4 regions of the Pantoea sp. CFCC18179 genome follow, and region 1 is predicted to be linked to each of the others. Evidence: predicted binding sites of a transcription regulator. Region 1 holds the regulator's gene; each other region holds the start of a gene.
What was found. The regulator PhoB, encoded in region 1, activates phosphate uptake and scavenging genes when phosphate is short. The targets are predictions, from matches to a motif close to CTGTCATAAAACTGNCNNAT.

Region 1 (7,574 bases):
CAGTGGCAGGTATTGCGCAAAGAATTCTGCACAGGCACAAGTCAGGCCAACCGCCGTCACCATGCACGCCACGAAGATCAGTGCCGCGAGGAAGAAGCTGCCCATGCCGCCGAAGGTCTGCTGCACATAAGCATGCAGAATTTCAGCACCGTTGGCGCTTTGTGCCACCAGCGCACCGCTGTCGTTGCCCAGCTTGAACAGCGTCAGGTAAATCAGCGTCAAACCGATACCGGCGATAATACCGGCCAGCATGGTGTAGCGCGTCAGCAACTTGGCATCTTCTACGCCGCGTGAACGCGCCGCATTAACGATCACGATACCGAACACCAGCGCACCCAAGGTATCCATGGTCAGATAACCGTTGACGAAACCGCTGGAGAAGGCGGCACGCTGATACTCTTCGGTCGCCGGAGAAACGCCGCCAGCTGGCCAAATCAATACCGCAACGCCAAGCACGATCAGCGCCAGAATTTTCAACGGTGCCAGGAAGTGACCAACGGTATCCAGCAGCTTGCCCGGATAGAGCGAAATGCCGATCACCAGCGCGAAGTACAACAGGCTGTAAATAAACAGCGGCAGCGTGCCATCGCCGGTCAGTGGCGCAATGCCGACGGCAAATGAAACGGTGGCAGTACGTGGCGTGGCAAACAGCGGACCCACGGCCAGATAGCACACGGTCGCCAGCAGCAAACCGGCAGCTTTGCCAATCGGTGAGCTCAGGGCATCAATGCCGCCGCCGACGCGCGCCAGCGCGATCACGGTGATTACCGGCAAACCAACCGCAGTAATCAGGAAGCCAAAAGCAGCAATCCAAACGTGCTCGCCAGACTGAATCCCCACCATCGGTGGGAAGATGATATTTCCTGCGCCAACGAACAGGGCAAACGTCATGAAGCCCAGCGCCAGGATATCCTTGGAGGTTAAACGATGTGTCATAAACTTCTGTACTGCCTGTAGCTGATGTTGCGGTGGAAGTTGAGTTCGTGTTGTCCTCTGGATGCGCTAAAACCGGGGCTTATTCGGCCAGACCAGCGTGTTATGCGGGACGAATCGTTAAAGCGCAGGTGATTTAAACTACTTTTCTTGTGTTCGCAGAGGGATAAATCGACAACGGCGCAAATTAGAACGTTTATAGCGAAGAAAGGCAATACGGGATCGGAAAACCAGAAGGATATAACAAGATAGTGGAATAAAGCAGTGAATCACGATGGAATTGTAGGAAAACACCTCAGATGATTTGCTAAAAGTTTCCGCAACGCGGGAGATCTCTTTGCATAAATTGCCCTTTGCATGCACAAAAGGCGCGATTTACGCGCCTGTTTGCTCTGCTTTACATCATTTCCAGACTGTTCTCGCTATATCGACCACCAGACGAATCTTCTGCCACTGCTGCGCTTCGCTCAGGCTATTGCCCTCTTCGGTCGAGGCAAAGCCGCATTGCGGGCTGAGGCAAATTTGATCGAGGCTGACGAACTGCGCTGCTTCCTGCAAACGTGCTTCGACCTGCGCCGCATCTTCCAGTTCGCCCGTTTTGGTGGTGATCAAACCCAGCACCACTTGCTGATGACCTGGCTTGATGAAGCGCAGCGGCTCGAAGCCACCGGAACGTTGGTTATCGTATTCGAGGTAAAACGCGTCGATGTTCACACCACCGAACAGCACTTCGGCGACCGGCTCGTAACCGCCTTCGGAAATCCACGTGGAGCGGAAGTTGCCGCGACACACATGCAAGCCAACGGTTAAATCCGCCGGTTTGCCTTCCAGCGCTTTATTCAGTACTTCAGCATAAATGCGCGCCAGTTCTTGTGGATCTTCGCCACGTTCGCGGATCTGTTGCTGCTGCTCGGTTGAGCACAGATAAGCCCAAACGGTGTCATCCAGTTGCAGGTAACGGCAACCGGCGGCGTAAAAAGCGTTGATCGCATCTTTATAGGTTTGTGCCAGATCGGCGAAATACTCTTTCAGATCGGGATAAACCGTGGCATCGATCACCTTACGTCCGCCACGGAAATGCAGCACGCTAGGACTTGGAATGGTCATCTTCGCCACCGCATCGCCCGCCACGCTTTGCAGGAAACGGAAGTGATCGAGCATCGGGTGATTTGGATTGAACGCCACTTTGCCGGTGACTTTCACGCCGTGCGCTTTGGTCTGCACGCCATTGAATTGAATCCCCTGCTCCGCTTCAAACAGCTCCACGCCGAGCAAATCGCCGAAGAAGTCGAAGTGCCACCAAGCGCGACGGAATTCGCCGTCGGTAACAATTTGCAGGCCGTTGGCACGCTGATGTTCTACCACATGGCGGATTTCACGGTCTTCCACCTGACGCAGTTGCTCGGCGTTGATTTCACCTTTGGCGAACTGCTCACGCGCCTGTTTAATGGCGGCGGGACGCAGAAAACTGCCGACGGTATCGGCACGGAACGGGGGTTGAGCTGGCATCGTCACTCCTCATCCTGGGTGTAATTACCACAGGGTATAATTTCGCTTGGTTATTTTTAGCCATCTAGATGGCTATATGTCCAAGGAGAGTGCCATGCTGTCGTCTTTTCAGCAATAGAAGAAAATTCAGCTCACATGAAAGAAATTCATGATCGGATGCGCGTGGTTCAATTTGCCTCAATGGCCGCGCGTGCCTGCGCCATCTGAGTTTCAGACAACGGCAAATAACCGGCTTCACTCACCCGGCGCTGACCTTGCGCTGACAGCACCTGCTGTAGAAACGCATCCACCAACGGCGGCAAGGGTTTGCCGGGCGCTTTATTGACGTAGATATAGAGCGGGCGCGACCACGGATAGCGGCCGCTGCGGATCGATTCGGCGTCGGGCATCACGCTGTCGCCTGCCGCCGTCACCACCGGCAGCATTTTCACGCCGCTGAGGTGGAAACCAAAACTGGCGTAGCCGATGCTATTTGGCGTCGCCGCCACCGCTTGCACCACGGCGGCGGAACCAGGAAATTCGGCTACATCAGCACGAAAATCGCCTTTACACAGCGCCTGTTGCTTGAAGAAACCCCAGGTTCCCGAGGCGGAATTGCGGCCAAAACGCTGAATGCTGCGCGTCGCCCAGCGGCTATCGCTTAAGCCGAGATCGCCCCAGCGTTGCGGCACCTGTTGCGCGCCACACAAACGGGTGATTGAGAATAGAGCATCGAGTTGCTGTGGAGCGATGCGCGGCAGTGGATTGTCTTGATTGACCACCACCACCAGCGCATCCATCGCCACCGGCACCGCCAGTGGCGGATAGCCGTAACGCGCGATAAACAGTTGGCGTTCATCTATCTGCATTGGGCGGCTCATCGCACCCAGTTGCGCAGCACCGGCGGCCAGCGCGGTTGGTGCAGTGGAAGAACCCGCCGCCTGCACCTGCACGTTAACGCCCGGCGACTGGCGACTGAAATCCTCGCCCCACAAGGTCATCAGATAACCCAAGGTATCCGATCCCACGCTGCTTAAATTGCCGGTCAGCATGGTTTGTTGGCTGTAAGACTGAAATGAGCAGAACAGTAAAAAAGAGAGCAACAGCGATTTCATCAGACGTCCCGCAATTCAATTAAGCGAATCAAAAACATGACGCCTATTCTGTAGCGGCGCGATTTTTCGCGCAATAAATTGCGCCGCTACGTCGTGCAAGCCTTAATTAATGCTTGCTTGAATTGCGTTAGCCACAATCAACCGTGGCGGCAGAAGAAAACTGAAACAGGTTTCCTGATGCGGCACGCTGGTGATTTCCAGCCGCGCGTTGTGATGGCTCAACGCATGCTTAACGATCGCCAATCCCAAACCGCTGCCGCCGGTGGCGCGCGAACGCGCTTTATCCACGCGATAGAAACGTTCAGTGAGGCGCGGAATATGCTCCTCACTGATGCCCGGCCCGTTATCGCACACTTTGAACTCCGCGCCCTGCTTGGTGCGCAGCCAACTGATATCCAGCCGCGTGCCTTCTGGCGTGTGGTTCACCGCGTTGTACACCAGATTGGAAATCGCGCTGTGTAACTGTTCGTCATTGCCGAACACTTTAAGGTGCGGATCGGTGTGGAAATGAATCGAATGGCGTCCCTGACTGAGCGTTTCCGCTTCACGCTGCAACAGCAGCAGCATGGTCGGCACATCGACAGTTTCTTTCAAATCGATGGCTGGCGCGGCTTCAATGCGCGACAAGGTGAGCAACTGTTTCACCAGGCTGTCCATGCGCCGCGTTTGCTCTTGCATGGTGTGCAACGCCTTGGCCCGCGTGCGCTCGTTCATCACCGAATCGTCCATCATTTCCAAATAGCCTTGCAGCACGGTTAACGGCGTGCGCAGCTCATGACTGACGTTGGCGAAGAAGTTACGACGTGCACCTTCCAGCTGGTGCATCTGGGTGACATCACGCGCCACCATCAACCATTGCCCTTCGCTGTATGGCATCACGCGGAATTCCATATGATGCTGATTATTGAGGATCTGCGTCAGCGGCTTGTCGAAATCGCGCTGGCGAATATAGCGGGAGAATTCGGGATAGCGCAGCAAATTGAGAATGTTCTGGCCGTTATCTTCCGGCCAGCGTAAACCCAGATGCTGCTGTGCCAAACCGTTACACCAAAAGATGGTGCCCTCTTCGGTGGTCAGCACCACCGCATCGGGCAACGATTCTGCGCCGCTGCGGAAACGTTTGATCAGATTGCCCAACTCGCGACGACGACGACGGTTGCGCAACTGCATTTGATACAAGCCGTAAAACAGCGGTTCCCAGCTGCCGCGTCCGGCGGGCGGCGTCATCGAGCGATCGACCCACAGCCAGTGCGACAGACGCATCAGGTTTTTGAAGTGCCAAAACATCACGCCGGATACTGCAATCAGCAGCAGCCACGGCAGATAACCGAACAACAGACCAAGCACCAGCGCAGGCAAACACACCAGCGCCAGCTCGATCAACAATCTCTTCCAGGAGAGTCGTTCCAGCACGGTAAAAACTCCGTTTAGTAGCGGGCAGAGAAACGATACCCTGTTCCGCGCACGGTTTGTACCATACGATCGTGGCCGGTGAGTTCCAGCGCTTTACGCAAACGACGAATATGCACATCCACGGTGCGATCTTCGACATACACATTGGTGCCCCAAACGTGGTTCAGCAGCTGCTCGCGGCTATACACACGTTCTGGATGCGTCATAAAGAAGTGCAGCAATTTATATTCGGTCGGCCCCATTTCCAGCGGCGTGCTTTCCGACATCACGCGGTGCGAAGAAGGATCCAGACTTAAGCCCTGCATTTCAATCACCTCTTCCACCGCCATCGGTGAAATACGGCGCATTACCGCTTTGATACGTGCCATCAACTCTTTCGGTGAGAATGGCTTGGTGATGTAATCATCCGCGCCCACTTCCAGACCGCGTACGCGATCTTCTTCTTCACCGCGCGCCGTCAGCATCATCACCGGGATTTCACGCGTCATGGCTTCGCGTTTCAAATGTTTAATGAATTGAATACCGCTGCCGCCGGGTAACATCCAGTCCAGCAGAATCAAATCAGGCCAAGGTTCGATCAGCTTACCAATCGCGCTGTCATAATCTTCCGCCTCAATAGGCTGGTAATCATTCTGTTCCAGCACGAAACATAACATTTCACGGATGGGAGCTTCGTCTTCCACAACCAAAATGCGCTTAGCCATTGTAACTCCTGCTAGTGTGACCATCTGTCACTGGGATTTGCGGCGCCATTATGCGTCAGTTTTATGACACTTTTATGAAAACACCGCCCCTAGATAAATAGATAAGAAACTGAAATGTGACAACATAAATCTGCTTTTTTTCTTATTGATCTGAAGCGGTTATAATTCGCCCTCGCTTAAGCTTGCACGGAGCATTCATGCGCATCATTCACACCGCGGACTGGCATCTCGGACAGTTCTTTTACAGCAAAAGTCGCGCGCCAGAACATCAAGCGTTTCTTGACTGGCTACAGGACCAGATTGTGCAGCATCAGGTGGATGCGCTGATCATCGCCGGCGATCTGTTTGATACCGGCTCGCCGCCAAGTTACGCACGCGAAATGTTTAACCGTTTTGTGGTGGCGTTGCAGCCCAGCGGCTGCCAATTGGTGGTGCTGGCGGGCAATCACGATTCGGTTGCCACGCTGAATGAATCACGCGAACTGCTGGCGTGCCTGAATACTCAAGTGATCACCAGCGCGACGCCGCACGGTGAACATCAGGTATTAACGTTGAAGCAACGCGATGGCACGCCGGGCGCGCTGCTGTGCGCCATTCCTTATCTGCGTCCGCGCGATATCCTGCGCAGCCAGGCCGGACAATCGGGGCGCGAGAAGCAAATTTCGCTGCTGGAAGCCATCGAGCAGCATTACCAACAATGCTTCGCCGCCGCGCAGGCGCAAAACAATGCATTGCCGATCATCGCCACCGGGCATCTCACCACGGTCGGCGTGACCAAAAGTGATTCGGTGCGCGACATCTATATTGGCACGCTGGATGCCTTCCCGGCGCAGGCGTTTCCGCCGGCCGATTATATCGCGCTCGGCCATATTCACCGCGCGCAACGCATCGCCAACAGCGATCATATTCGTTACAGCGGTTCGCCGATTCCACTGAGTTTTGATGAGCTGGGACGCGACAAAAGCGTATTCCTGCTGGAATTCAGTGCGCAGTTAGATGATGTGACGCCATTAATCATTCCGCCATTTCAGCCAATGCAAATGCTGAAAGGTTCGATGGCCGAGATCGAACATCAGTTGGCGCAGTTCACCGCCGATGAAAACGCGCCGCTGACCTGGTTGGATATTGAGATCACCACGCAGGAATACCTCAGCGATTTACAGCGTCGTATCGAAGCGTTAACCGAGCACTTGCCGGTTGAAGTGCTGCTGGTGCGCCGCAGCCGCGAACAGCGCAGCCGCAGTCTGGAGCGGCTGGATAATGAAACGTTGAGCGAATTGAAAGTCGAAGAAGTGTTTGCCCGTCGACTGGCGCAAGAAGAACAGCTGGATGCCGAACAGGCCGAGCAATTGACGCAACTGTTCCGCACGCAGCTTGCCGCGCTGGAGAATCCATCTGCATGAAAATTTTGACCTTACGCTTTAAAAACCTTAACGCGCTGCGCGGCGAATGGTTTATCGACTTCCGCCGCGAACCTTTTGCCAGCAACGGCCTGTTTGCCATTACCGGCGCAACGGGCGCAGGGAAAACCACCTTGCTGGATGCGATTTGCCTGGCGCTGTATCACCAAACGCCGCGCCTTGGCGTGCTGTCGCAAACCCAGAATGAGCTGATCACCCGTGATACCGCCGAATGCTTAGCTGAAGTGGAATTTGAGGTAAAAGGCGAAGCATGGCGCGCCTTCTGGAGCCAGAACCGTGCACGTGGACAAGCCGACGGCAAGTTGCAGGCACCGCGCGTTGAGCTGGCGCGCGTGGCGGATAATCAAATCGTTGCCGATAAAGTCGGCGACAAGCTGAAAGCCATCGAAACCTTGTCCGGACTGGATTTCGCCCGCTTCACCCGTTCAATGATGCTGTCGCAAGGCCAGTTTGCCGCCTTCCTCAACGCCAAGCCCGGCGAACGCGCCGAACTGCTGGAA
Region 2 (7,574 bases), on a different contig from region 1:
CTGGCCGGACGCTCATACACTTCCACCGGCGTGCCAACCTGCTCAACCACACCTTTGTTCATCACCATCACGCGCTGCGCCAGCGTCATCGCTTCCACCTGATCGTGGGTGACGTAAATGCTGGTAGTTTTCAGGCGGCGATGCAGCTGTTGCAGCTCAAGACGCATTTGTACGCGCAGGCGCGCATCCAGGTTGGATAACGGCTCATCGAACAGGAATACCGCCGGTTCGCGTACGATAGCGCGCCCCATCGCCACACGCTGGCGCTGTCCACCTGACAACTCACGCGGACGGCGATGCAGCAGATGATCCAGCTCGAGGCTGCGTGCCGCTTCCATCACGCGTTGGTCAATCTGCACTTTACCCATGCCGCGAATCTTCAGGCCGTAGGCCATGTTTTCGCCGACCGTCATATGTGGATAGAGCGCGTAGTTCTGGAACACCATCGCGATGCCGCGATCTTTCGGTTCGAGGTTGGTGACGCGTTTGTCGTCAATATAGATATCGCCAGACGTCACGCGTTCGAGGCCAGCGACCATGCGCAGCAGCGTGGATTTGCCGCAGCCGGAGGGGCCAACCATCACCATAAATTCGCCATCGTTGATGGTGATATTCAGTGGCTGAATGATCTGATTTTTGCCGTCATACGATTTGGTGACGGTCTGTAGGGTTACGCCTGCCATTTATTTATCACTCTCCACCAGGCCACGCACAAACGCACGTTGCATCACGAGGACCACCACCACTGGTGGAATCAGGGTTAATAACATTGCCGCCATCACTTCATTCCACTGCGTTGGCCCGCCGCTGGTGTTGATCATACTTTTCACCCCGGCAACCGCGGTGCTGAGACCCGGATCGTTGATGATCAGCAATGGCCACAGATATTGGTTCCAGCCATAGATAAAGGTGATCACAAACAGCGCGGCGAGATTGGTTTTCGACAGCGGTAACACGATGTCCCAGAAGAAGCGCATCGGGCTGGCGCCATCAATACGCGCCGCCTCAATCAATTCATCTGGCAGTGACATAAAGAACTGGCGGAACAGGAACGTGGCGGTGGCGGAAGCCATCAGCGGCAGCGTCAGTCCGCTGTAGCTGTCGAGCATATTCAGCGTCGAGATCACTTCCACCGTCGGGAAAATACGCACTTCAACCGGCAGCATTAAGGTGATGAAAATCAGCCAGAAGAACAGTGAACGCAGCGGGAAGCGGAACCACACCAGCGCAAACGCTGAAAGCATCGAGACGGTAATTTTTCCAATGGTGATGCCCAACGCCATCAGCAAACTGTTGAACATCATCATGCCAAATGCCGGGCCATTACCGTTGACGCCATGCGTCCAGATGCGCGCAATGTTCTCCCACAGATGCGTACCCGGCACCAACGTCATCGGCACTTGATACACCGCGTCGTTATCCAGCGTTGCTGCCACCAAGGCGATGTAGAGCGGGAACAAGATGGTCAGTACGCCGAGCACCAGCAAGGTATGGCTGAAGATATCCAGCCCGCGTCGATTCTCAATCATTGGTATTGCACCTTACGCTCGACAAAGCGGAATTGCAGAATAGTCAGGCCAATCACCAGCAACATCAGCACCACTGACTGCGCAGCGGACGCCGAGAGATCGAGGCCGGTAAAGCCTTCGCGATAGATTTTGTAGATAAGCGTGGTGGTCGCCTGCACCGGACCGCCGCCGGTTGCGGCATCGATCACCGGGAAGGTATCGAAGAAGGCATACACCAGGTTGACCACCAGTAGGAAAAAGCTCACCGGCGTAATCAGCGGCAACGACAAGTTGAAGAAACGGCGCACCGGACCGGCGCCATCGATCGCCGCCGCTTCCACCAGCGATTTAGGGATCGACTGCAATGCGGCGAAGAAGAACAGGAAGTTGTAGCTCATTTGCTGCCAGATCGACGCCAATACAATCAGGAACATCGCCTGGCCGCTGTTTTGCGCGTAGTTCCAGTTGTAGCCCATTTGATTCAGCAGATGGCTGAACAAACCGAGGCCAGGATTAAACAGGAACATCCACAATACCGCCGCCACCACCGGCGCCACCGCGTACGGCAGCAGCAGCAAGGTTTGATAGAGTTTTCGCAGACGGATAACGTAATCCACCAGCGCCGCCAGCAGCAGAGAAAAGGTCATGCCGCATACCGTCACCAGTGCACTGAATTCAATGGTGGTCCAGAAGGACGCCAGATAATAATCGTCGCTGAACAGACGTTTGAAGTTCGCCAGACCGACAAAGGTGCTGGAGATACCAAAAGGATCAATACTTTGCAGTGAATACCACAGCGCTTCACCAGCTGGCCATAAGAAGAAAATGGCGGTAATCACCAGCTGCGGCAGCACCAGTAAATAGGGCAAAAGACGGGAGCGGAACACGGGGCGTGATGAGGACATAGCAGGCTCGACAAAGGGAAAAAATCGGGACTGACGCTTAAGTCAGCCCCGAGATGACGGCATTACTTCACTTGCTGCTCGAAACGGCGCAGCAGTTCGTTACCGCGTTTTACGCTGTTATCCAGCGCGGCTTGTGGTGACTGTTTGCCCGTCCACACGCCTTCCAGCTCTTCGTCCACGATGGTACGAATCTGTGGCATGTTGCCCAGACGCATGCCTTTGGTGAATGGCAGCGGATCTTTGTTCAGCATCTGACGCGTAGCGATGTCCGCACCTGGGTTCTTGTCATAGAAGCCCTGTTGCTTGGTCAGCTCATACGCCGCGGTGGTGATTGGCAGATAACCGGTTTTCTGGTGCCATTCAGCAGCGATTTCTGGCTGGGCCAGGAACTTCATGAACTCCGCCGCGCCTTTGTAAGTGTTGGCATCTTTGCCTTTCATCACCCACAAGCTCGCGCCGCCAATGATGGCGTTCTGCGGTGCGTTTGGTACGGTTTCGTCATACGGCATCATGCCCACGCCGAAGTTAAACTTGGCGTAATGTTTGATGTCAGCCAGTGAACCTGAAGAGGCGGTAGTGATGCCGCAATCGCCGTTATAGAACTTGGCGGTTGATTCATCTTTACGACCGAAGTAGGTGAAATCACCCTTCTTGTTCATGTCTTCCAGCATCTGGATGTGGCGCACCTGCACCGGCTTGTTAAATTCCAGCACCGCATCGGTACCGTCAAAGCCGTTGTTTTCGGTGGCAACTGGCAATGCATGCCAGGCGCTGAAGTTCTCGATCTGAATCCAACCCTGCCAGCCGCTGGCGTAACCACAGGTCATGCCCGCTTTACGCAGCGCGTCGGCGTCTTTCGCCAGTTCCTGCCAGGTTTTTGGTGGCTGATCCGGGTTCAGACCGGCTTTTTTGAAGGCGTCTTTGTTGTAGTACAGCACCGGCGTAGAGCTGTTGAACGGCTGAGAAATCAGCTGGCCTTTGCTGTCGCTGTAGTAACCGGCAACAGCCGGTACGAACTGCTTCGGATCCATCTGTACGCCAGCGTCTTTAAACACTTCATTCACTGGCACGATAGCTTTCGAGGCCATCATGGTTGCCGTTCCGACTTCATACACTTGCAGCAAGGCTGGTGCTTTACCTGAACGCACCGCAGCGATACCCGCCGCTAAGCTCTGCTCGTAGTTGCCTTTGTAAGTCGGGACGATTTTGTATTCTGGGTGAGCCTGGTTAAAACGTTGTGCCAGAGAATCAACTTCTTTGCCTAACTCGCCTTCCATTGAGTGCCAGAAAGGGATCTCAGTTGCAGCCAGCGCATTACCGCTGAGCGCCAGACCGAGCAAAACACTCATCAGGCGGGGACGAAGCGTAAAAGCGGACATAAGGTTTTTCCTGTGCTGTTAGGTACGCGCGAAATCGCGCATTTTTTTGTTCGCGAAGTAACATGACACGAGGAAATGACGGATTAATAACAGGTTTATGACGGCGGTGTGACAGGGGAGAATTAGATTAATTGAGTTAATGTTGGAACGATGGAAACAAGGGTCACTATAAATGGCGACCCTACGAAATCATGTAGGGTCGCCATTCTTGCTGACCTGATTTAAGCGCCGAGGTAAGCGCTGCGAACTGCTTCATTGGACAGTAACGCGTCGCCGCTGTCTTCCAATACCACGTGGCCGTTTTCCAGCACGTAGCCACGATCCGCCAGCTTCAGCGCCTGGTTGGCGTTCTGCTCGACGAGGAAAATGGTCATGCCTTCTTTACGCAGCTGCTCAATGGTATCGAAAATTTGCTGAATAATTATTGGCGCTAAACCCAGCGACGGCTCATCCAGCAGCAACAAACGCGGCTGGCTCATCAGCGCGCGACCAATCGCCAGCATCTGCTGTTCACCGCCGGACATGGTGCCCGCGCGCTGCGCTTTACGTTCCGCCAGACGTGAGAACAGTTGATAGACGCGATCAATACGCTCCAGATACTGCTGGCGCGTGGCGAAGAAGCCGCCCATCGCCAGGTTCTCTTCCACCGTCATACGCGAAAATACCCGACGGCCTTCCGGCACAATCGCAATCGCTTCACGCATGATTTTTGCCGTTTGCCAGTCGGTGATCTCTTTACCATCGAAATTGATGGTGCCGCTGGTGGCGCGCGGTTCGCCGCACAGTGTGCCGAGCAGCGTGGTTTTACCCGCGCCGTTAGCGCCAATCAGGGTGACGATTTCGCCCTGATTGATGTGCAGATTGATGTTGTGCAGCGCCTGAATCGGGCCGTAATGGGCGTTGACACCTTGCAAGGTTAAAATCGGGTTTGCCATGTTACGCCTCACCTAAATAAGCACGGATCACATCCGGGTTGTTACGCACTTCTTCCGGCGTACCGTTGGCCAGCGGCGTTCCCTGATTCACCACATAAATGCGGTCAGAAATACCCATCACCAGCTTCATATCGTGTTCAATCAACAGCACTGACACCTTGTGCTCGCCGCGCAGTTCAGCGATCAGCTCATCCAGTTCGTGGGTTTCACGCGGGTTGAGACCGGCCGCCGGTTCATCAAGCATCAGGATTTCCGGGCGCGTCACCATGCAACGCGCAATTTCCAGCCGACGCTGCTGACCGTATGCCAGATTGCCCGCCTGGCGGTTAGCCAGATCCAGTAAGCCGATACGATCCAGCCAGGTGGCGGCGCGATCCAACGCTTCGCTCTCGCCGCGACGGAACGCCGGAGTTTTGAATAAGCCGGAGAACACGCCACTTTTCAGATGCTGATGCTGCGCGACTAACAGGTTTTCAATCACCGTCATTTCACGGAACAGGCGCACGTGCTGGAAGGTGCGCACAATGCCCATGCGCGCAATCTTCTGGCCCGGCATCCCTTGTAACTGCTGATCGCGCAGCTTGATGGTGCCGCCGGTCGGCTTATAAAAACCGGTCAAGCAGTTGAATACGGTGGTTTTACCGGCACCGTTCGGGCCGATCAACGAAACGATTTCCTGCGGATGCAGCTCAAGCGCCACATTGTTAACGGCTAACAGGCCGCCGAAGCGCATCATCAGGCCTTCAACGGCTAATAAAGGCTGACTCATGCCTGCTCTCCTTGTTTACTGCTTTTCATCTTCAGATGCGGACGCTTCATCGGTAGCAATCCTTGCGGACGCCAGATCATCATCAGCACCATCAAGCCGCCGAGCACCAGCATGCTGTACTCGTTCAGATCACGCATCAGCTCGCGCGACACCACCAGCAGAATCGCCGCGAGGATCACCGCCAGCTGTGAACCCATGCCGCCCAGCACCACAATCGCCAACACAAACGCCGATTCGACGAAGGTAAAGGATTCCGGGCTAACAAAGCCCTGACGTGCCGCGAACAACGTGCCAGCAAAACCAGCGAACACGGCGCTGATGGTGAAAGCAGTCAGCTTGATGCGTGTTGGGCTAAGACCGAGTGAACGGCAAGCGATTTCATCTTCGCGCAACGCTTCCCACGCGCGCCCGAGCGGCATGCGCAGCAAACGGTTGATAACGAACAGTGTCAATACCACCAGCAGCAGCGCCACCAGATAGAGGAAAATCACGCGGTCGCTGGGATCGTATTTCAGGCCAAAGAAATCGTGGAACGTGCTCCAGCCGCCTTCGCTGACACGGCGACCAAACTCCAGGCCAAACAGGCTCGGTTTAGGAATCTGCGCGATGCCGTTCGGGCCGCCGGTAATCGCGGTGTTGTTGAGCAGCAGAATACGCACGATTTCGCCGAAGCCGAGCGTGACAATCGCCAGATAATCACCGCGCAAGCGCAGCACCGGGAAACCGAGCATCAAACCAAACGCACCTGCCACTAAACCGGCCAGCGGCAAACTTTCCCAGAAGCCAAAACCGTAATAGTGATTGAGCAAGGCGAAGGTGTACGCGCCGATGGCGTAGAAGCCGCCGTAACCCAACACCAGCAAACCGGATAAACCCACCACCACATTCAGGCCAAGACCGAGCATCACGTAGATCAGCGTCAGCGTGGCGATATCCACGCTGCCGCGCGACACCAGAAACGGCCAAATTACCGCCGCGGCAATCACCAGCGCCATCAACAGTTTTTGTTTTGGCGTCGAGCCATCAAAGCCCGGTAACACCAACGCTTTGCCGCTGCGTTTGAATTTGCCGTGCAGCAAGGGGCGTAGCAGTTGGAACACAAACACCACTGCGCAACCAATCCAAATCCAGTTCCAACGTACCGCGCCCGCGTTGGCGACCACCAATTTGGTGCCGTTCAAATCGAGGCGTACGCCCATAAAGAAGGTGGCGAGAATCAGTAACATCACCGTGGAGATCACGGCGTTGACCAAACCGAGGCGTTTCATACTTTCTCCACCTCCGGACGGCCAAGAATCCCGGTTGGCATCACCAGCAGCACCACAATCAGCAGCGCGAAGGAGACCACATCTTTATATTCGGTGGAGAGATAGGCCGAGGTCAGCGCTTCGGCAATGCCCAGAACCAGGCCGCCAATCATCGCGCCCGGAATGCTGCCGATGCCGCCCAACACGGCGGCGGTAAAGGCTTTCATCCCGGCCATAAAGCCGATAAACGGGTTGATGGAACCGTAGAATTGACCGAGCAACACGCCCGCCACTGCCGCCATCGCCGCACCAATCACAAAGGTCAGCGAGATCACGCGGTCCGTGTTGATGCCCAACAAACTGGCCATTTTCAGGTCTTCTGCGCAGGCGCGACAGGCGCGGCCCATGCGTGAATAGCGAATGAATAAGGTCAGCGCCAACATCGATAGGAAAGTCACCACCCAAATCACCAATTGCATGGTGGAAAGCGTGGCAGCAAAGCCGTTGCTCTCGCCCAGCGTCCATTGGCCGGTGATCAGACTCGGCAACGCGAGATCGCGCGAGCCTTGCGTCAGGCTGACGTAGTTTTGCAGGAAGATCGACATACCGATGGCAGAGATCAGCGCGATCAGGCGCTTCGACGATCGCACGGGTTTGTACGCCACGCGTTCGATGCTCCAGCCGTAAGCGCTAGAGATGATCACCGCCATCACGAAACCGCCGGCAATCATCAGCCACGAAGTGTCGATGCCCATCATCATCAGGGCGGCAATCACGATAAAGGAGACATAACTGCCGATCATGTAAACCTCACCGTGGGCGAAGTTGATC
Region 3 (7,574 bases), on a different contig from region 1:
CTCCAACGTTATCGATAAAGTAGCGCTGGTGTATGGTCAGATGAACGAGCCGCCGGGTAACCGTCTGCGCGTAGCACTGACTGGCTTGACCATGGCGGAAAAATTCCGTGATGAAGGCCGTGACGTTCTGCTGTTCATCGATAACATCTATCGTTACACCCTGGCCGGTACTGAAGTATCAGCACTGCTGGGTCGTATGCCATCTGCGGTAGGTTATCAGCCTACGCTGGCAGAAGAGATGGGTGTGTTGCAGGAGCGTATTACCTCCACCAAGACCGGTTCAATCACCTCTGTACAGGCCGTTTACGTTCCTGCGGATGACTTGACTGACCCGTCACCAGCAACCACCTTTGCTCACTTGGACTCAACCGTTACGCTGAGCCGTCAGATCGCCTCTCTGGGTATCTACCCAGCCGTTGACCCGCTGGATTCTACCAGCCGTCAGCTGGATCCACTGATCGTGGGTCAGGAGCACTATGACGTTGCGCGTGGCGTGCAGTCTCTGCTGCAGCGTTACCAGGAACTGAAAGACATCATCGCCATCCTTGGTATGGACGAGCTGTCTGAAGAAGACAAACTGTTGGTGGCACGTGCGCGTAAGATTCAGCGCTTCCTGTCTCAGCCGTTCTTCGTTGCTGAAGTCTTCACCGGTTCTCCAGGTAAATACGTGACCCTGAAAGACACCATCCGTGGCTTCAAAGGCATCATGGAAGGCGAATTTGACCACCTGCCAGAGCAGGCGTTCTACATGGTCGGCGCTATCGAAGAAGCCGTAGAAAAAGCGAAGAAACTGTAATAACGGTTTCCCAGGAGGAATGGTATGGCTATGACTTATCATCTGGACGTGGTCAGCGCAGAGCAACAAATGTTCTCTGGTCTGGTGGAGCGTATCCAGGTGTCAGGTAGTGAAGGTGAGCTGGGTATTCGTCCTGGTCACGCCCCACTGCTGACAGCCATCAAGCCTGGTATGATTCATATCGTTAAACAGCACGGCGAAGAGGAGTTTATTTACCTCTCTGGCGGCGTGCTGGAAGTTCAGCCTGGCAGCACCACCGTTCTGGCCGACACCGCGATTCGCGGCGAAGACCTGGACGAAGCGCGCGCGCTGGAAGCGAAACGTAAAGCAGAAGAGCACATGAACAGCAGCCACGGCGACGTGGACTATGCTCAGGCCTCTGCGGAACTGGCGAAAGCTATCGCGAAACTGCGTGTAATCGAGCTGACCAAAAAAGCGATGTAATCAGGCTTTATGCGTCACGAAATGCCAGCCCATTGGGCTGGCATTTTTTTTGCCTCAAACCCGCCCCTTTTATGTAAGGTCGCCATTTATGGTGACCGCTCAATCCCCATCCCTCTATCCCGCTAATTTCGATTCGAGAAAAATGTAGTAATCTCAGGGCTAAACCTTACACTTTCGAAAGTTAAATTGAGTCTGGATAGTTATGTCTACAAACGCGATGAGTGTGGTGATCCTGGCGGCTGGCAAAGGCACCCGAATGTATTCCGATCTGCCCAAAGTTCTGCACACCCTTGCAGGTAAGCCGATGGTTCAGCATGTGATTGATGCCGCAACTGGCTTGGGCGCCCAGCAAATCCACCTGGTTTATGGTCACGGCGGCGATTTACTGAAATCGACGTTGGCGAATAATGCACTTAATTGGGTTTTACAGGCAGAACAGCTCGGAACTGGCCACGCGATGCAGCAGGCTGTCCCTTTCTTTGCCGATGACGAAGATATTCTGATGCTGTACGGCGATGTGCCGCTGATCTCGCAAGACAGCTTACAGCGTCTGCGTGCAGCCAAACCGGCGGGCGGCATTGGTTTGCTCACCGTGGTACTGGAAAACCCAACCGGTTATGGCCGCATTGTGCGCGAAAACGGCACCGTGACCGGCATTGTCGAACAGAAAGATGCCTCAGCAGAACAGCTAAAAATCCCAGAAATTAACACTGGCATCCTGGTGGCTAACGGCGGCGATCTCAAACGCTGGTTGGCACAGCTCAATAACAATAATGCGCAGGGCGAATTCTATATCACCGACATCATCGCTATGGCGCACCACGAAGGCCGCGTGATTAATGCGGTGCATCCTGCACGTATCAGCGAAACCGATGGCGTCAACAATCGCCTGCAACTGGCGACGCTTGAGCGCGTTTACCAAAGCGAGCAGGCCGAAAAGCTGTTGCTGGCAGGCGTGATGCTGCGCGATCCGGCGCGTTTCGATCTGCGTGGCAGCTTGCAACACGGTCGTGATGTTGAGATCGATACCAACGTAATCATTGAAGGCAACGTGACGCTCGGTAACCGTGTGAAAATCGGTGCTGGCTGCATCATTAAAAACAGCGTGATTGGTGATGACTGCGAAATCAGCCCCTATTCGGTGATTGAAGATGCCAGCTTAGCGGCGGCCTGTACCGTTGGGCCGTTTGCCCGCTTACGTCCGGGCAGCGAGTTGGCGGAAGAAGCGCACGTGGGCAATTTTGTCGAAATGAAGAAGGCCACGCTCGGCAAAGGCTCGAAAGCCGGCCATCTTTCTTATCTTGGCGATGCGGAAATTGGCGCGGGCGTGAATATCGGCGCAGGCACTATTACCTGCAATTACGATGGTGCCAATAAATCCAAAACCATCATCGGCGACAACGTGTTTGTCGGCTCCGATACGCAATTGGTCGCGCCTGTAACCGTAGCAAGTGGCGCAACCATCGCCGCAGGCACCACGGTGATGAAAGATGTCACCGCCGCCGATTTGGTCTACAACCGCAAAGAACAGAACCAAAAATCTGGCTGGCAGCGCCCAACCAAGAAAAAATAATTTTAAGGGCTGACAAAGATCGGCCCGTTAGCAGTGCCATAAGAAAATATCCCCACTCTCTACAAGGCTCGGGGAAAAATCAGGTCAGATGACAACGCAATGGCCGAAAGCCATGAAGTCAGGAAATTACTATGTGTGGAATTGTTGGTGCAGTAGCGCAGCGTGACATCGCAGAGATTCTGCTGGAAGGTCTGCGTCGTCTGGAGTATCGCGGTTATGACTCAGCGGGATTAGCCGTTGTTGATCGTCAGGGCCACATGACGCGTTTGCGTCGTCTGGGCAAAGTGCAAAATCTGGCTGAAGCCGCAGAGCAACAGCCGCTGATTGGCGGCACCGGTATCGCACACACGCGCTGGGCAACGCACGGCGAACCGTCAGAGGCCAATGCGCATCCGCATATCTCTGAGCACATCATCATCGTGCACAACGGCATTATTGAGAATCACGAACCCCTGCGCGTGCAGTTAATTGAGCGCGGCTACCAATTTGCTTCTGAAACCGACACCGAAGTGGTGGCGCATTTAGTGCATTGGGAGCAGAAGCAGGGCGGCACGCTGCGGGAAGTGGTGCTGCGCGTGATTCCACAATTGCGTGGCGCGTACGGCATGGTGATCATGGACAGCCGCGATCCGTCGCTGCTGGTGGCGGCACGTTCAGGCAGCCCGCTGGTGATTGGTCGTGGCGTGGGTGAAAACTTTATTGCCTCCGATCAACTGGCGTTGCTGCCGGTCACACGTCGCTTCGTCTATCTGGAAGAGGGCGATATTGCCGAAATCACCCGCCGCGAAATCACCATCATCGATCGCGATGGCAAGACTGTTAAGCGCGCTGAAATCGAATCCACCGCGCAATATGATGCGGGCGACAAAGGCATCTATCGCCATTACATGCAGAAAGAGATCTACGAGCAGCCGAACGCGATTAAAAACACCTTAACCGGACGTTTTAATCATGGCGAAGTCGATCTCAGCGAACTGGGCCCGGATGCGGAGAAGCTGCTGAGCCAGGTTGAACATATTCAGATCATCGCCTGCGGCACCTCTTACAACTCTGGTATGGTGTCGCGCTACTGGTTTGAGTCGCTGGCGAACTTGCCTTGCGATGTCGAAATCGCGTCTGAATTCCGCTATCGCAAATCGGCAGTACGTAAAAATAGCCTGTTGATCACCTTGTCACAGTCTGGTGAAACCGCCGATACGCTGGCGGCGCTACGTTTGTCGAAAGAGCTGAGTTATCTCGGTTCGCTGGCAATTTGTAACGTGGCCGGATCATCGCTGGTGCGTGAATCTGATTTGGCGTTGATGACCAAAGCGGGCACCGAAATCGGTGTGGCTTCGACCAAAGCCTTTACCACGCAGTTAACCGTGTTGCTGATGCTGGTGGCGAAATTGGGTCGTCTGCATGGCATGAAGCCGGAAACCGAGCACGAAATCGTGCATGCGTTACAGGCGCTGCCAAGCCGTATTGAGCAGATGCTGGCGCAGGATAAAGTGATCGAAAACCTGGCGGAAGGTTTCTCCGACAAGCATCATGCATTGTTCCTCGGCCGTGGCGATCAGTATCCGATTGCGATGGAAGGCGCGCTGAAGCTGAAAGAGATCTCCTACATTCATGCCGAAGCCTATGCGGCAGGCGAGCTGAAGCATGGCCCGCTGGCGTTGATCGACGCCGATATGCCGGTGATTGTGGTCGCGCCTAACAATGAACTGCTGGAGAAGTTGAAATCCAATATCGAAGAAGTGCGCGCGCGCGGCGGATTGCTGTACGTGTTTGCCGATCAGGATGCCGGTTTCAGCGACAGCGATGGCATGAAAATCATCTCATTGCCGCATGTAGAAGAAGTGATCGCGCCAATTTTCTACACCGTGCCGCTGCAATTGCTCTCGTATCATGTGGCACTCATCAAAGGTACAGATGTTGACCAGCCGCGTAACCTGGCAAAATCGGTAACCGTTGAATAAACTGCTAAAAGAGTGGGCTCGCAATGAGCCCGCTTCATTTCTGTACGCTGTCATATAAATGTAATATTTCGTACATTTGACTGTCATCAAACTGTCCTATTTTCCCTCCAGCAGCAATCACTGACTCCTACTAAAATGGCATTGAGCCTGATTTTTTAAATCCCCTGGAGGGAACATGACACTGATGCGTAGCACCGTAGCCCGAATCCTTGCCGCCACCTTCGCAGTAAGCGCGGTATCTGCTTTTGCAGCAACCGATCTGACTGGTGCGGGCGGTACATTCCCGGCACCGGTTTATGCCAAGTGGGCAGCAGAGTACCAGCAAGCCACCGGTAGCAAAATCAACTATCAGGGTATTGGTTCTTCAGGCGGCGTGAAGCAAATCATCGCTAAAACCGTCGATTTCGGTGCGTCAGATGCGCCAATGAAAGATGAAGATCTGGAGAAAAACGGTCTGTTCCAGTTCCCTACCGTAATCGGTGGTGTGGTACTGGCTGTTAACATCCCAGGCGTGAAATCAGGTGAATTGACACTCGACGGCAAAACCGTAGGTGACATCTACCTGGGTACCATCAAAAAGTGGAACGACCCGGCGATCACTAAACTGAACCCAGGCGTGAAACTGCCAGACACCAACATCAACGTGGTTCGCCGCGCTGACGGTTCCGGTACTTCATTCGTCTTCACCAGCTACCTGGCGAAAGTGAACGAAGAGTGGAACAGCAAAATCGGTAAAGGTAACACCGTTAACTGGCCAACCGGTCTGGGCGGTAAAGGTAACGACGGCGTAGCTGCATTCGTACAGCGTCTGCCAGGTTCAATCGGTTATGTTGAATATGCATACGCCAAGCAGAACAACCTGACCTACACCAACCTGATGGATGCTGATGGCAAATCTGTTTCTCCAAGCGAAACCAGCTTTGCTAATGCCGCGAAAGGCGCAGACTGGAGCAAATCTTTTGCTCAGGATCTGACCTTCCAGAAAGGCAACAATGCATGGCCAATCACTTCTACCACCTTCATCCTTGTTTACAAAGAGCAAGCTGATGCAGCGAAAGGTAGCGAAGTGCTGAAGTTCTTCGATTGGGCTTACAAAGGCGGCAGCAAAACTGCAATGGCTCTGGATTACGCCGCTCTGCCACAGAGCGTAGCTGACCAGATTCGTGCAGCCTGGAAAGCGAACATCAAAGATAGCTCCGGTAAAGCGCTGTACAAGTAATTGAACGACCCGGCCAGCCAACACGGCTGGCCAACCCAATGGGCGGCATCATTGCCGCCCTGACATCCTCCTGAGAACAGAGAATTCTATGGCTGCCACTAAGCCGACGTTCAAAGCCCCCGGTAAACAAGGCGACATGATTTTCGGCGCGTTGGTCAAGCTATCCGCGCTTATCGTGTTGTTGTTGATGGGCGGCATTATCGTCTCCCTGATTTTCTCCTCCTGGCCAAGCATCCAAAAATTTGGTTTTTCCTTCTTGTGGAATAAAACTTGGGATGCGCCGAACGAACAATTTGGTGCGCTGGTTCCGATTTACGGCACCCTCGTAACCTCAATTATTGCGCTGATCATCGCTGTGCCGGTGAGCTTCGGCATTGCGCTGTTCCTGACTGAACTTTCACCGAGCTGGCTGCGCCGTCCACTGGGCACCGCGATTGAATTGCTGGCGGCAATTCCCAGTATTGTGTACGGCATGTGGGGCTTGTTCATCTTTGCTCCGCTGTTTGCCCAATACTTCCAGACGCCGGTTGGCGATGTGTTAGCGAATATCCCGATTGTCGGCACGCTGTTCTCTGGCCCGGCCTTTGGTATCGGTATTCTTGCTGCGGGCGTGATCCTCGCCATCATGATCATTCCATATATCGCTTCGGTAATGCGTGATGTGTTTGAGCAGACGCCGGTGATGATGAAAGAGTCCGCTTACGGCATCGGTTGCACCACGTGGGAAGTGATCTGGCGCATCGTGCTGCCGTTCACCAAAAACGGCGTGATCGGCGGCGTGATGCTGGGCTTAGGTCGTGCGTTGGGTGAAACCATGGCCGTGACCTTTATCATCGGTAACACTTACCAACTCGATAGCGCATCGCTGTTTATGCCGGGCAACAGTATTACCTCTGCACTGGCCAACGAATTCGCCGAAGCGGAATCTGGCGTGCACGTTGCTGCGCTGATGGAGCTGGGTCTGATTCTGTTCGTGATTACCTTTATCGTGCTGGCGATCTCTAAATTGATGATCCTGCGCCTGGCGAAGAGTGAAGGAGCCCGTTCATGACCGCTATTGAAGTTCAGGCTCGCGCTGAGCTGGAAGCCTCCCGCCGCAAAATGCAGGCGTGGCGCAGTACTAAAAACAAAATCGCTCTGACGTTATCGCTGATGACCATGGCGTTCGGCCTGTTCTGGTTGGTGTGGATTCTGTTCACCACCGTAACGCGCGGGGTTGATGGTTTAAGCTGGTCGCTGTTCACCGAATCGACGCCGCCGCCAAATACTGCGGGCGGTGGTTTAGCTAACGCCCTGGTCGGCAGCGGCTTACTGATTTTCTGGTCAACGATCATCGGAACGCCATTGGGCATCATGGCCGGTATTTACCTCGCCGAATATGGCCGTAAACACTGGCTGGCGGAAGTGATTCGCTTCATCAATGACATTCTGCTGTCAGCACCATCGATTGTGGTGGGCTTGTTCGTCTACACCATCGTGGTCTCGCAGATGCAGCACTTCTCCGGTTGGGCGGGCGTGGTAGCGTTGGCGCTGTTGCAAATCCCGATTGTGATTCGTACCTCTGAAAACATGCTGCGTCTG
Region 4 (7,574 bases), on a different contig from region 1:
ATTCAGGACGGTGCAATCTGGACCTCCGGCGGCGTCAGCTCCGGTTTTGACCTAACGTTGGCACTGGTTGAAGAAGATTTTGGCTTTAGCGTGGCGCGCGATATTGCGCAGGATATGGTGATGTATTTGCGTCGTCCTGGCGGTCAGATGCAGTTCAGTCGTTTCCAGCTGCAAGCCACGAGTGATGCTGGGCCAATAAGTGAATTACAAAGCTGGATCCGTGAAAATCTCGCCGACGATTTGGCCGTGGAAAAACTGGCCGACCGCGTGGCGATGAGCCCACGCAATTTCACCCGCGTGTTCACGCGCCAAACCGGCGTGCCGCCTGCGCGCTATGTGGCGGAAGCACGTTTAGCCGCCGCGCGTGAACGTCTTGAGCAGAGCCACGACACGCTGGAACGCATCGCACAAGTGACCGGTTTTGGCAGCAGCATCAATTTGCGCCGCAGCTTTGAGCGCCAGTTGCATCTCACGCCAGGCGAATATCGCCAACGCTTTCACTGCAAAAAATTGGCGTAAAGTGATCCTTTTTTGGCGTTTACGCCAATCCATCATCGGCTTAGAGTGACTCCAACCTCTTCGGATAAGGAGTCAACCATGACTAAGATCGGCATTAACGGCTTTGGCCGTATCGGACGTAACGTGTTCCGCGCAGCACTCGGTAGCGATGATATTGAAATCGTTGCCATCAACGACCTCACCGACAGCAAAACCCTCGCCCATTTACTTAAACACGATTCGCTGCTCGGCCGATTACCCGCAGAAGTTGAAGCCGGAGAAGGCGAATTGCGTATTGATGGCAAAGCGGTGCGTGTGTTTAGCGAGCGCGATCCGGCCAATATTCGCTGGGCCGATGTTGGCGTTGATATCGTGATTGAAGCCACCGGCTTCTTTACCGAACGCGACAAAGCGGCGGTGCATATCACCTCAGGCGGCGCGAAACGCGTGATCATCTCCGCGCCGGGTAAAAATGATGATCTGACGATTGTGCTGGGCGTTAACGATCAACGTTACGATCCGCAGCAGCACTTTGTGGTGAGTAATGGCAGTTGCACTACCAATGGATTAGCCCCAGCGGCGGCGGTGTTGCATCAGGCTTTTGGTATCGAGCACGGCTTGATGAACACCACGCATGCTTATACCAACAGCCAGGTACTGCACGATCAGCCTGAGAAAGATCTGCGCGGCGCGCGAGCAGCGGCACTGTCGATTGTGCCTTACTCTAGCGGCGCGGCGAAGGCGCTGGGCCGGGTGATTCCAGAACTGGATGGGCGTTTGACCGGCTATTCGCTGCGCGTACCGGTTCCGGTGGTATCAATTGTCGATTTAACCGTTACGCTGAAACGTGACGTGACCGCCGAAGAGGTGAATGACGCGTTCAAAGCAGCGGCCGCGGAAGGTCCATTGAAAGGCATTTTGGGTTACAGCGATGAACCGCTGGTTTCCAGCGATTATCAGGGCGATGCGCGTTCATCAATTATTGATGGGCTTTCAACGCTGGTGATTGGCGGCAATCTGGTAAAAATCCTCGCCTGGTATGACAACGAGTGGGGCTTCTCCAATCGTCTGGTTGATCTCGCGCGCCTGATGGCGAAACGCGGTTTGTAAAATAGAAAGAGCGCATGGATATGCGCTCTTTGTTTGTAGGGTCGCCATTTAGGGTGACCGCTTTTTATTTCAGCCCCATCGCATCCTTCAGCGTGAAGAACAGATCGGTCTGATCGGTCAATCCCACCACATTCGCCGCATGCGGGCCATACGCTGCGATACGCACCTGCGTGCCGGTGTGGCCTTGCGAATCCTCTTCTGAATTGCCGTAACTGATGGTCATCACCGCACCATCTTTGGTGTTCACCGCCTGAGTCAAACCGGGCGCTTTAGTGCCATTCTCAATGATCTGGCTGCTATGCGCGTGGTCAGCAGTGACGACCACTAAGGTGTCGCCATGCTCACGCGCAAACGCCAGCGCTTCCTGCACCGCTTCATCCAGATCAACCGTTTCGCCAATCTGGCCGCACGGATTAGCCGCGTGATCCTGCTTATCAATCGACGCGCCTTCTACCTGCAAGAAGAAACCTTTGTCATTGCTGCTCAGCAGATTGATGGCTTTTTTGGTCATCTGCGCCAGCGTTGGCACCGAAGCCGGGCGATCTTTATTCGCTTCGCACGTGACAACCGGCTTATCAATGTTGCCGTGATAACTGGCTTTCGGCCCCAGCCAGCGCACCGGCATATTGCCGTCGGCAAACAGACCAAGCACCGGCTTAGTTTGATCGGCGGTTTTAATAGCGTTCATGCCATCAAGATTATCAACCCACTGATAACCCAGCGCCTGTGCTTGCTCGCGCAAGGTTTTGCCCTGATATTCGCCGGCTTTGGCGGTTTCACCAAAGGATTTCGCGCCGCCGCCCAAGGTGACGTCCGCGCGGGTTTTCAGCAGCTGTTCGCTAATCGAGCCTTTACCGCCCTGCTCCAGCGCATTGCCCGGACACAATTCGCTGGTTTTCTCTGGGCCATAACATTTACGAGAAGTGACGTGCGCGACTAATGCCGCTGGCGTGGCATCTTGCAACTCGGCAGTGGAGACGTTACCGGTGGCTTTGCCTGCCGCTTTCGCCAGTTCGAGAATCGTGGTTTGATCTTTGCCGTTCACATCCACACCAATCGCCCCATTATACGATTTGGTGCCGGTAGCCCACGCGGTCGCCGACGCAGCGGAATCCGTCACGTAGTTAGGTTTGTGGGTTTTCTTGTCGAGCGAATAGTGAGTGTATTGGCCGGTCAGTGGCAACGCATCGAGGCCGGGGAAGAAGCCGCCCGCTCCACGCGCCTGATTACGCGCCGCAGTGATTTCCGAATCACCCATGCCATCGCCAATCAGCAGAATCACGTTCTTGGCCGTGGTGTTGATTAATGAAGCTTTCAGGGCTGCGGTTTGGTCGCCGGTCAAACGGCGTGCGCCGCCATGTTCAGTGATATCGCCGCTAGCGGCGCGAGAATATTGTGCATCTTCCGCACCTGCTGATGTCGCGATCAGTGAAGCCAGGAGCGTAACCGTAAAAAGAGGTATGTGTTTCATTTATAAGCATCCTTATCCATAGATATAACCAAATGTTTCCGTGGACAAGTCTGCGACAGTGCGGTGACGTTTTTGTGACAGTCGGCGAATAATTTGATGACAGAATAACCATTGTGAGCAGGCGAAAGGCAATGCGCTCAGAGCTTAAGCGAATAGATCAAAAGGAGAAAATAGCACTTGACCCTTTTCAGCGATCTCCCTATAGTAGCGCCCCGTTGACCCAGCGCGGTTGGCAAAAAAATGTGGTGAGGTGTCCGAGTGGCTGAAGGAGCACGCCTGGAAAGTGTGTATACGGCAACGTATCGGGGGTTCGAATCCCCCTCTCACCGCCACATTCTAAAGAAGAGCCTGAACGAAAGTTCAGGCTTTTTTTTGCCCGTTAAACCGGGTTAACGCTCTCGGGTTCCATCTCACGCGCCAAATCCATCAGTGCTTTTTTATTGTTGATAACATAACCAGACTTCCCTTTTACTAACAATCCTTCCTGAGTGAGTTGTGCAATCACATATAAAAGGTGGCGATAGGACACACCCATATATTCCGCAACCTGCGTATGCTTTTCATGGTATACATTGTTGTTTTGTGTCAATAAAATAAACGCCGCCAAGCGGTTTACCAAGGAGAAGGATTGGTTTCGAATTAAAGAGACAATGTTTCGATAATTCTTATGGGTTAAGCTGATGCAAATATGACGTAAAAACAGTGCATCATTTAATAGTTGTGCGCGGAGTAATTTCACCGGCAAGGCCAAACACCAGCACTCTTCAATTGCCTGAACCGCACGTGATTGATGATCTTTATCAATCAATTCGAGTTCACCAATAAAACAGTTTGCGCCAAAAAAATCAATCAACGATACTTTGCCGTTTGCCAATGTCGCATAAAGTTTCGCCCGCCCCCGCGCCAAATAAAATAAATATGTCGGTGGCTCGCCCTCTTTCACAATGTAATCACCCGCAATGACGTGAAATAATCGCGTCTCTTGCATCACATCCATAGAAAATTTTGCCGAATAACCCGACTTTTCTATTAAGTTATGCTTAAGAATTTCATTGTGGATTTCTTTCATAATCGTTTCCCAGCATGAGATTTCTCATATTTAACTTACGATTTTCGCTGTTAGGGTTAAAGCGTCGACGTAGCACTGTCATCACACTTTTAAAAAACAAATCTGATTCGCCCCCTGAAAGAGGAAGTGAGAAATGGCACAAAGAAAAATTATTCTGGATTGTGATCCGGGTCATGATGATGCTATTGCAATTATGATGGCAGCTAAACATCCGGCAATTAATTTACTCGGAATAACCATTGTCGCGGGTAATCAAACGTTAGAAAAAACCGTAGTGAACGGTTTGAATGTCTGTCAGCATTTAGACATTGATGTTCCCATCTATGCGGGTATGCCGTTGCCAATCATGCGCCAGCAGATCGTCGCCGACAATATTCATGGCGAAACCGGACTCGATGGCCCGGTCTTTGGGCCATTAACCCGTCAAGCCGAGAGCACTCACGCGATTCAATACATTATTGATACGTTGATGGCCAGCGAGGGAGATATCACGCTGGTGCCTACCGCTCCATTAACCAATATTGCCGTCGCCATGCGCATGCAACCAGCAATCATCCCGAAAATAAAGGAGATCGTCCTGATGGGCGGCGCCTATGGCACGGGAAACTTCACACCTTCAGCCGAATTTAATATCTATGCCGATCCTGAAGCAGCCCGCGTGGTGTTTAGCTCAGGCGCACCTTTGGTCATGATGGGACTTGATTTAACCAATCAGACCGTATGTACCAAAGACGTTATTGCCCGCATGGAAAAAGCCGGCGGCCCAGCCGGACAACTTTTCAGTGACATTATGAATTTTACGCTCAAAACCCAGTTTGAAAATTATGGCTTAGCCGGAGGACCAGTGCATGATGCGACCTGCATTGGATATCTAATCAATCCTGAAGGCATTAAAACCCAGGATATGTATGTTGAGATTGATGTAAATTCAGGACCCTGCTATGGCCGAACGGTTTGCGATGAATTAGGTGTATTAGGCAAACCCGCCAATGCAAAAGTCGGCATCACCATCGATACCGATTGGTTCTGGGATTTAGTCGAAGAGTGTGTACACATGTACAAATAATCTTTCTCATAAACTCTCTCTATTTACCGGGCATGCAGCAGAGCGAAAGCTTTAATGCATGCCTGCATCGCTATCAGGCATACCAAAACGTAATATAACGAGAAGATCATTATGGATATAATGAGAAGTTTTTTAGGTATGGTGGTATTACTGACAATTGCTTTTATATTATCTGTAAATAAACGAAATATAAGTTTGAGAACGGTGAGCGCCGCACTGTTGCTACAAACGATTATTGGTGGAGCAATACTCTACTTGCCGCCAGGAAAATGGCTGGCAGAAAAAGTCGCTTTAGGCATCCATAAAATAATGAACTACAGTGATGCAGGAAGCGCATTTATCTTTGGTGCATTAGCCGGGCCTGATATGGACAGAATCTTTAACGGAGCCGGATTTGTTTTTGCTTTTCATGTCTTACCCGCCATTATTTTCATCACGGCATTAGTCAGCTTGCTGTATTACATCGGGATTATGAAGTTGCTGATTGGTGTTCTTGGCACCCTTTTCCAAAAAGCACTGGGCATTAGCAAGATTGAGTCATTTGTTGCCGTCACCACTATTTTTCTGGGTCAGAATGAAATCCCCGCCATCGTTAAGCCATTTATTCATCGGCTCAATCGCAATGAGTTATTTACTGCGATTTGTAGCGGGATGGCGTCCATTGCTGGCTCGACAATGATTGGCTATGCCGGGTTGGGCGTACCGATTGATTATTTGTTGGCAGCCTCGTTGATGGCGATCCCAGGCGGAATTCTATTTGCCCGTATTCTCAGCCCTGCAACCGAGGAGACGCAGATTGTTTTTGATAATCTCTCCTTTAGCGAAACGCCGCCCAAAAGCATTATTGAAGCCGCAGCATCTGGGGCGATGACCGGGCTAAAAATTGCCGCAGGGGTCGGCACTGTTGTAATGGCATTTGTCGCCATCATTGCCTTGATCAATGGAGTGATGGGCGGTATCGGCAGTCTGTTTGGTTTTGGTGATGCGAGCTTGCAAGTGATTTTTGGCTATGCACTGGCTCCACTCGCATGGGTGATGGGTGTCGATTGGCATGATGCTACGCTAGCAGGCAGCCTGATAGGGCAAAAACTCGCGATTAACGAGTTTGTGGCGTATCTGAATTTTTCCCCTTATTTGCAAACGCCCGGCAGTTTAGATAGCAAAACCGTGGCGATTATTTCGTTCGCGTTGTGTGGTTTTGCCAACTTTGGTTCGATTGGCGTGGTCGTGGGTGCATTTTCTGCCATCGCGCCACAACGGACCTCTGAAATTGCTCAACTCGGTATGCGGGCGCTGGCAGCGGCAACCCTCTCTAATCTGATGAGTGCCACCATTGCGGGCTTGTTTATCGCTATTGCTTAAAAATAAAAAACCCGGCTTGCACCGGGTTTTGCTTAGCTACATTCTCAATCAAACGGTTAACTGTAAGCGTGCAGCGTGCGTTGACACAGCGCTGAGCGGACGCAATCCTCTTTACCGAAGCGCACCACGCCAATCATCTCATCCTCTTCGAAGCGCGCGAGCGCATCGGCCAGACCAGACTTGGCGTGCGACGGTAAGTCACACTGGGTGATATCGCCGTTAACAATCACGGTCACATTCTCACCCAAACGCGTCAGGAACATCTTCATCTGTGCCGCGGTGACGTTTTGTGCCTCATCAAGGATCACCACAGCATTTTCAAAGGTACGTCCACGCATGTAGGCGAAGGGCGCGATCTCTACCTTGGCAATTTCAGGCCGCAGGCAGTATTGCATAAAGGAAGCGCCGAGACGTTTAACCAGAACGTCGTAAACCGGTCGGAAATACGGGGCGAATTTCTCGGAGATGTCTCCTGGCAGGAAACCGAGATCTTCATCCGCCTGCAAAACCGGGCGCGTCACAATAATCCTTTCGATATCCTTATTGATCAGGGCCTCAGCCGCTTTGGCTGCGCTAATCCAGGTTTTTCCGCAGCCGGCCTCACCGGTAGCGAAAATCAGCTGTTTCGTTTCTATGGCGTTGAGATAGTGTGCCTGAGCTTCATTTCTGGCCTCAATCGGACCGCGGTCACGCGCATCGCGTGCCATCCCAATCGAATCCAACCCACCCATTTGCACCAGCGAAGTGACCGATTCTTCTTCACGCTGACGGTGACTGCGAGAGTCGCTACGAATAACGCGTCTTGCTTCACGACGTGCTTTGATCACTGCTTTCTGTCTTCCCATAGTGGCACCTTACAGTTGGTTTCATTTATCGCGGCGGATCACCCGCGGCGATGACTTGAACGCTTTAGAGGTTTATTTGGCTTCCTTGTAAGCCGTTTTTGAGCCAGTGAGAATGGTGCGTCATCGCGCCGAAACGCAATAGCGCACCGGTAA

Region 2: ugpB (sn-glycerol-3-phosphate ABC transporter substrate-binding protein UgpB) is a predicted target of PhoB. The motif match lies at 3,877-3,896, and genes of this name have one in related genera.
Region 3: pstS (phosphate ABC transporter substrate-binding protein PstS) is a predicted target of PhoB. The motif match lies at 4,855-4,874, and genes of this name have one in related genera.
Region 4: phoA (alkaline phosphatase) is a predicted target of PhoB. The motif match lies at 3,141-3,160, and genes of this name have one in related genera.

Annotation. Positions count from the first base shown of each region.
Region 1 is NZ_JBNBPM010000013.1:21,821-29,394, forward strand. It holds gene brnQ (branched-chain amino acid transport system II carrier protein) at 1-936, opposite strand, end outside; gene ACPUC7_RS19705 (cobalamin-independent methionine synthase II family protein) at 1,336-2,442, opposite strand; gene ACPUC7_RS19710 (PstS family phosphate ABC transporter substrate-binding protein) at 2,610-3,536, opposite strand; gene phoR (phosphate regulon sensor histidine kinase PhoR) at 3,639-4,949, opposite strand; gene phoB (phosphate response regulator transcription factor PhoB) at 4,964-5,653, opposite strand; gene sbcD (exonuclease subunit SbcD) at 5,851-7,056, shown strand; gene ACPUC7_RS19730 (AAA family ATPase) at 7,053-7,574, shown strand, end outside.
Region 2 is NZ_JBNBPM010000004.1:50,694-58,267, reverse strand. It holds gene ACPUC7_RS09825 (sn-glycerol-3-phosphate import ATP-binding protein UgpC) at 1-683, opposite strand, end outside; gene ugpE (sn-glycerol-3-phosphate ABC transporter permease UgpE) at 684-1,529, opposite strand; gene ugpA (sn-glycerol-3-phosphate ABC transporter permease UgpA) at 1,526-2,413, opposite strand; gene ugpB (sn-glycerol-3-phosphate ABC transporter substrate-binding protein UgpB) at 2,476-3,792, opposite strand; gene livF (high-affinity branched-chain amino acid ABC transporter ATP-binding protein LivF) at 4,014-4,727, opposite strand; gene livG (high-affinity branched-chain amino acid ABC transporter ATP-binding protein LivG) at 4,729-5,496, opposite strand; gene ACPUC7_RS09795 (high-affinity branched-chain amino acid ABC transporter permease LivM) at 5,493-6,764, opposite strand; gene livH (high-affinity branched-chain amino acid ABC transporter permease LivH) at 6,761-7,574, opposite strand, start outside.
Region 3 is NZ_JBNBPM010000007.1:241,158-248,731, reverse strand. It holds gene atpD (F0F1 ATP synthase subunit beta) at 1-796, shown strand, start outside; gene ACPUC7_RS15460 (F0F1 ATP synthase subunit epsilon) at 821-1,240, shown strand; gene glmU (bifunctional UDP-N-acetylglucosamine diphosphorylase/glucosamine-1-phosphate N-acetyltransferase GlmU) at 1,443-2,813, shown strand; gene glmS (glutamine--fructose-6-phosphate transaminase (isomerizing)) at 2,945-4,774, shown strand; gene pstS (phosphate ABC transporter substrate-binding protein PstS) at 4,950-5,993, shown strand; gene pstC (phosphate ABC transporter permease PstC) at 6,082-7,044, shown strand; gene pstA (phosphate ABC transporter permease PstA) at 7,041-7,574, shown strand, end outside.
Region 4 is NZ_JBNBPM010000001.1:372,157-379,730, forward strand. It holds gene ACPUC7_RS01780 (GlxA family transcriptional regulator) at 1-519, shown strand, start outside; gene gap (type I glyceraldehyde-3-phosphate dehydrogenase) at 598-1,608, shown strand; gene phoA (alkaline phosphatase) at 1,673-3,079, opposite strand; tRNA gene ACPUC7_RS01795 (tRNA-Ser) at 3,324-3,411, shown strand; gene yeiL (transcriptional regulator YeiL) at 3,459-4,148, opposite strand; gene rihB (ribosylpyrimidine nucleosidase) at 4,282-5,214, shown strand; gene ACPUC7_RS01810 (NupC/NupG family nucleoside CNT transporter) at 5,326-6,576, shown strand; gene phoH (phosphate starvation-inducible protein PhoH) at 6,633-7,421, opposite strand; gene ACPUC7_RS01820 (hypothetical protein) at 7,486-7,574, opposite strand, start outside.